Regions from separate parts of the Bacteroides stercoris ATCC 43183 genome, predicted to be linked through region 2. Evidence: riboswitches for the same ligand, from Rfam matches in the RefSeq annotation. Region 2 holds a riboswitch; the other holds the start of a gene.
What was found. A riboswitch is a leader RNA that binds a small molecule or an ion and turns the genes downstream of it on or off. The one in region 2 is predicted to bind thiamine pyrophosphate.
Positions count from the first base shown of each region.

Region 1: linked by a shared signal. The riboswitch ahead of NQ565_RS01190 (TonB-dependent receptor) and the one ahead of thiS (sulfur carrier protein ThiS) in region 2 are both predicted to bind thiamine pyrophosphate.

Region 1 covers NZ_CP102262.1:314,230-317,617, reverse strand. The annotation lists gene NQ565_RS01190 (TonB-dependent receptor) at 1-1,833, opposite strand, end outside; TPP riboswitch at 1,870-1,965, opposite strand; gene NQ565_RS01185 (mechanosensitive ion channel family protein) at 2,089-2,940, shown strand; gene NQ565_RS01180 (hypothetical protein) at 3,137-3,385, opposite strand.
Region 2 covers NZ_CP102262.1:2,845,137-2,848,524, reverse strand. The annotation lists gene thiC (phosphomethylpyrimidine synthase ThiC) at 1-111, opposite strand, end outside; gene NQ565_RS11750 (thiazole synthase) at 134-910, opposite strand; gene NQ565_RS11745 (thiamine phosphate synthase) at 931-1,584, opposite strand; gene thiS (sulfur carrier protein ThiS) at 1,588-1,785, opposite strand; TPP riboswitch at 1,852-1,942, opposite strand; gene fabD (ACP S-malonyltransferase) at 2,251-3,138, opposite strand.

The DNA.
Region 1 (3,388 bases), 1.5 Mb from region 2:
GGTAGGGTCTTCGTCTTCATAAAGTGTTTCGGTAAAGTTTTCTACACGGTTGCGGCTTAGCGTGGCGTTGATGTCCCATTGGAAACCGCAAGGCAGCTTTAAACCTGCCATTAGTTCGATACCCATACGGTAGCTGTCGGGTACGTTGGCGGCTACGGCTTCACCGATTTCGTTCAGTTCACCGGTCAGCACCAGCTGATCTTTGTAGTCCATGTAGTATAGATTGGCGCCGAAAGTCAGCCAGGAATTGGCAAAGGTGTATCCCAGCTCGTAGTCGAACAGACGCTCTGCTTTGGGGTGTTCGGTAAACTTGCCGTCCGTATAGTTGTTGCGTGTCGGTTCTTTGTGGGCTACGCTGAACGAACCGTATATCCGGTTGTTGCGGTTGATTTGCCATGACAGCCCGGCTTTGGGGTTGAAGAAGTCGAACTTCTCGTGAATGGCAAGTTGTTGCAGACCGTCATTGGTAACGCTGTTCCACTTGTCGTTCTGTCCGTACATTTTATAAGAGATGTGGCGGTATTGCAAATCTGCATAGGCATTGACCCCGCTGCATAACTCATAGTTGGCTTTCAGATAGAGGTTACCGTCGTTCTTTGTGGCATTGTTGCGGTAGTAGTCTTTGTCTGGGTCGAGGTTGCCGATGTAGTTTTTCACCCACAACACTTTGCCGAAGTGGTCGCCGTCATAGCGGTTCAGTCCGCCGCCGAGGGATGTATGAAGGCGGTTGCCCTTATGATTTACGGAGAAGATGCCGCCGCCGAACCAGTTGTCCATCGCTTTTTTACGGATAAGGTCGCTTTTGCTTACGGTTTCACCGTCATGTTCGTATGGCAACAGGCCATATTCCACCAGTTTGCGTCCGCCTTTGTATTCTTGATAGTAGCCATCTCCTTTGGTGTAGTGCAAACCTACGTTTACATTCCAGGCGGAAGTGAAGCTGTGGTTGAAAAGCAATTGGTAGTTCTTTTGTACGTAGTTGTCCGTTTGGTCTTCATAGAAATGGTCGGTGCCGTTGTCGTCGGTGTACATATATCCGCAAGAGTTGTAACGGCGGCCGTATTTCTCCATTTCTTCTTTACTGGCATAATTCCAGGCATGGTAGGTACGCTCTTTGCCGCCAAATGTTATTAACTTGATAGAAGTGTTGTCGCTGTAATATCCGCCCTGCAGGTAGTAAGAATTCAGTCCGACCGATGCGCGGTCGATGTACCCGTCCGAACTGATATTGGATAGGCGGGCGTCGAAAGACCAATGGCCGTTGATAAGTCCTGTTCCTGCTTTTACCGTTTCTTTGTGTGTATTGAACGACCCGTACGAACCGTTCAGCTCGGCATACGGTTTCAGTGAGAAGTCTCCGGTCTGCATGTTGATACTGGCTCCGAAAGCTCCTGCACCGTTGGTGGAAGTTCCTGCACCACGCTGGATTTGCATGTCTTTGACGGACGATGCGAAATCCGGCAGGTTTACCCAAAATACATTGTGGCTTTCGGCATCATTGATAGGAATACCATTGGCGGTGACGTTGATGCGTGTTCCGTCCGTACCGCGTACTCTCAATGTGGTATACCCGATACCCGCTCCGGCATCACTGGTAGTGATGGCAGAGGGAGTCATACTCAACAGATACGGCAAGTCTTGTCCGAAGTTCTGTTTTTTAAGCTGTTCTTTGTTGATGTTGGTAAATGCCACCGGAGTGGTTCCTGTGGCGCGTGTAGAGATAATCTCTACTTCTTGTAAGTCTATTACCCGCAAACTGTCTTTTTCCTTTGTCTGTGCGCAGACATTCAGCGCTGCCATAAACAGGCATGCTGTCATTGCATACTTTTTCATTTGCAATTTGAATTATTAAAGATTACTACAGAAAAGGGGAACTTTTCTTCTTTTCCCTACGTCGGCACTACCCGAATCAGGTCAATGGGTATGATCTCAGCCCGTAATATTAGGGCACCCCTTAATTGAAATCAGAGGCAAAAGTATTTCTTTTGGTCGAAAGGTACAAATAATGTGAACGAAAAATGGATTTATTTGTTAATTTTGTATTCATTAATCCATTAAACTATAATCATTATGTTATCATCTTTATTAATGGCGGCGTTTGTCGCCCAGGCTTCTGAAGAGGGATTCAGCAAGCTTCAGATTTTTATGCAGCAACTGATTGATTGGGGGGTAGGAGCCGGCGGTCGTATTATAGGGGCAGTTATAATCTTTGTGGTTGGGCGTTTCCTTATTTCTTTCATTAAAAAACTTGTGTCTAAACTACTGATGAAGCGGCACATTGATGCGGGTATCCAAAGTTTCGTCAAGAGTCTGGTGAATATTCTACTGACAATTCTGTTAATTATTGCCGTTATCGGCAAGTTGGGAGTTGAAACAACTTCATTTGCAGCTTTGTTGGCATCTGCCGGTGTAGCGGTGGGTATGGCGTTATCCGGAAATTTGCAGAATTTTGCCGGCGGACTTATCGTCTTGCTGTTTCGCCCGTTTAAGGTAGGTGATTGGATTGAAAGCCAGGGTGTGTCCGGTACGGTGCGCGAGATTCAGATATTCCATACTATTCTTACTACGGCTGATAATAAGGTGATTTATATTCCTAACGGTGCTTTGAGTAGCGGTACTGTGACTAATTACAGTCGTGAGGATACCCGTCGCGTAGACTGGGTTATTGGAGTGGAATATGGCGAGAATTACGATAAGGTGGAAAGTACCGTACGCCGTATACTTGCTGCCGACAGTCGTATTCTGAATGCTCCGGCGCCTTTTGTCGCCCTTCATGCTTTGGATGCCAGCAGTGTAAATATTGTTATCCGTGTTTGGGTGAAGAGCAGCGATTATTGGGGAGTTTATTTTGATATGAACAAGACTATTTATACTGTATTCAACGAAGAAGGAATCGGTTTCCCGTTCCCGCAACTGACAGTGCATCAGGCAAAGGATTGATAGGAAAGTCGAATGTTGAAAGAATATTGAGGTCAAAATACATCTGATGATTTCTTTTAGGCACGGAATTACACGGATTTCACGGAAAAAGAATGAAGAAAAATCTGTGTTTTCCGTGTAATCCCGTGCTCGGAAAGAAACAAATAATAGGCGAATTTTAGTTTGGATATAGCCTCACTGATATGTATACATTGTTTTACATTTCGTACACTCCGAGTTCTTCTTCTACTTCTTCACAAATATTTTGCTCAAGATTAAGCAAACGGTTTATTTCCCTTCGTTTGTTCAAGTCAGTGAAATAACTCTCTACTACTGCATACAGATTAAATCCCGTTGTGGAACCTGCTGCCAGTTCCAATGACTCAACCAACTGCTCTACCGCCCGATGAATGCGTTTCTTATCAATGAAATGCAATTCATTACTATGAATCAAGTTCTTTTCCATAAT
Region 2 (3,388 bases):
GGTTGTACTGGGCACTTGCTCTACTTTGCGCATACCTACGCGAAGTTCCGGATAGATTGTTCCCGGCAGATATACTTTCTCCGAGCGGGGATATTTTATTCTTGATTTCATAGCTTATATTATATAATGTGTGTCATTCATCGAGAAATGCAGTGAGAGGCGAACTGGCTTCCGCCACAAAATTGTCGGCTTGCAGTCCCAATCCGGCTTCATAGGCCATGCGTCCGGCTTCTACGGCTTGCTTGAAGGCTTCGGCCATAGTTACGGGATTGTCCGCTACGGCAATGGCAGTGTTGACCAGGCAGGCGGAAGCGCCCATTTCCATTGCTTCGGCGGCATGGCTGGGAGCACCGATACCGGCATCTACTACCACCGGAACGTTTGCCTGCTCGATGATAATCCGAAGGAAGTCACGGGTCTGTAATCCTTTATTCGTGCCGATAGGCGCACCCAGTGGCATGACGGTAGCGGCTCCGGCTTCTTCCAGACGTTTGCAAAGCGTGGGGTCTGCCTGGCAATAAGGGAGGACTATGAAACCCAGTTTCACCAGCTCTTCCGTAGCTTTCAAGGTTTCGATGGAGTCGGGAAGAAGGTAACGCGGGTCGGGGTGGATTTCCAGTTTCAGCCAGTTCGTTCCGAATGCTTCGCGTGCCATTTGCGCGGCAAATACGGCTTCTTCGGCAGTGCGCACACCGGAAGTATTGGGTAGAAGCTGGATATGCGGATGACGGATATGTTTCAGCATATCGTCTTCTTCATTATCCAGTTCTATACGCTTCATGGCTACTGTTACCATTTCCGTACCGGATGCCAGAATGGACTGTTCCATGATTTCATTGGAATTGAATTTTCCCGTTCCCAAAAACAGACGGGAGTTGAATTCGCGTCCCGCAATGATTAATTTCTCCATATCTTTTTTTATTTGTTATTTCAGTAATTGGCTGTTTGGTTGATTTTGCCTGCCTGATTGGTTTCCGTAAGAATCCTTTGCATCTCTTCCACCGGATTATCCGCCCGCAGCACCGTGCCCGAAAGGGCGATGCCCGTAACGCCTGTCTGCATGACAGACGGAATATCGGCAAAAGTAATCCCGCCGATAGCGATGATAGGCAGGTTGATATTATCCGCCCGCATTTGACGGATAATTTCTTTATATCCTTCCAAACCCAGAATAGGGCTGAGTTTCTGCTTGGTGGTGGTATATCTGAACGGTCCGCAGCCGATGTAATTTACTCCGTCGAGCCAATGTTTCTTTACGTCTTCGTACGTGTTGGCTGTACCGCCTATGATATATTCCTCTCCGAGTATGCGTCGCGCTTCGGCAACGGGCATATCGTTCTTGCCGAGATGCACGCCATCCGCCCGGATTTCCTTTACCAGTTCCACGTGGTCGTCGATGATGAATATGGCGCCATAATCGTTGCAGAGCTTTCGAACTTCCGCGGCTACGGGCAGTATTTCGTTTTCCGCCGCATCTTTCATGCGCAGCTGTATCCAGCGGCAACCGCCTTCCAAAGCCATGCGGGCGGAGTCGAGGTAAGAATACCTTTCGGTATAATGTGTAATGAACTGAACCTTTTCCATAGCCTATCCGCCGCAGGCAGCTTTTATTATTACGATGGATATTCCTTCGGACAGAGCATAATCCGCCCATTCCGTACGTGGAATCATACGGTTATTGGCAGCAACGGCCACGCCCTGCGCCGGTAAGGAAAGCTCGGTTGTGAGTTGTAAGAGGGTAACGGCATCGGTTTCCACTTCCTTGTTGTTGATTGATACTTTCATGTTTCTGTTTCTATTAAATAAAACAATGGAAGTAAATACAAAGAAGTACCGTTAAGGTAAGTTCTAAGAAGAAAAATATCCAATTCCTACGGCAGTACTAACTGCATCAGGTTCGAGGGTATAATCTCAGCCCGTCGGGGCACCCCTTTGTCTTTACGGTGGCAAAGGTAAGGGAAAATAGGAGATAAAAAAGAAAAGGAGAGGATTTTTTCTTAAAGGGGAGCAATAATGAACAATAATATTGAATAAGGAATAAAAAAGATGAGGGTATGCCAAAACTAAACTTCGCTTGCTGTTTGTTTCTTTTTAAGCACCGGATTACACGGGTTTCACAGAAATACAAATTGCACGGAAAACACAGATTCCTTTATTCTTTGTTCCGTGAATTCTGTGTAATCCGTGCCTAAAAGAGGTGTATTTTGACACTCTCATCAGAGGTAATTCTAAAAAGAATTTTTTTATGAATTATGCAATGCCGTGAGCTGTTACACCGCCGTCAATCTTCTTGATAAGTCCTTGCAATACTGCACCCGGACCGCATTCCGTGAAGTCGGCAGCACCGTCGGCAACCATATTCTTGACTGTTTGAGTCCAGCGTACAGAAGCTGTCAATTGTGCAACAAGATTTTTCTTGATTTCAGCAGGGTCGGTATGAGGAAGGGCATCCACATTCTGATATACAGGGCACTTCGGAGTGTAGAACTCGGTTGCGTTGATAGCCGCTTCCAGTTCAACTTTGGCAGGGTTCATCAACGGAGAGTGGAAAGCACCGCCTACTTTCAAAGGCAAAGCACGTTTCGCTCCGGCAGCTTTCATCAGTTCGCAAGCTTTGTTGATGCCTTCGATAGAACCGGAAATAACGATTTGTCCCGGACAGTTGTAGTTAGCAGCTACGCAAACTTCACCTTCGGCACTAACCTGTGCGCAGATTTCTTCCACTTTTTCATCCGGCAAAGCGATAATGGCAGCCATTGTAGAAGGCTGTGCTTCACAGGCTTTCTGCATAGCCATGGCACGGGCATAAACCAGCTTCAAGCCGTCTTCAAAGCTTAACGCACCGGCAGCAACCAATGCGGAGAACTCACCGAGTGAGTGGCCGGCGGTCATTTCGGGTTTAAAGTCGTCGCCCATGCAGAGTGCGGAGATTACGGAGTGAAGGAATACGGCAGGCTGTGTTACTTTGGTCTGGCGCAAATCTTCGTCTGTACCGTTGAACATGATATCTGTAATACGATATCCGAGGATATCATTTGCTTTTTCAAAAAGTTCTTTGGCCAAAGCCGAATTTTCGTACAGGTCTTTACCCATTCCTACGAATTGGGCGCCTTGACCCGGAAATACAAATGCTTTCATATTCATTTATTTTTAGTGTTTAATAAAAAGTGGTGCAAAGGTATAGGTTTTTCTGATAACCACCGCACAAAAGGGCATTTTTTGTGCAATGTACCTTTTTCACATACGTCTGCAATACAATATGTCCCCCTCTGGCAAGATAAATGTACGGATATAGAAATCCTTAAGAATTAGGTACTTCATAGTTATTGTATCTGCTACAATTACCCTTGCTGAGACGGATTTAAATTACATATTGTATTTTATACGA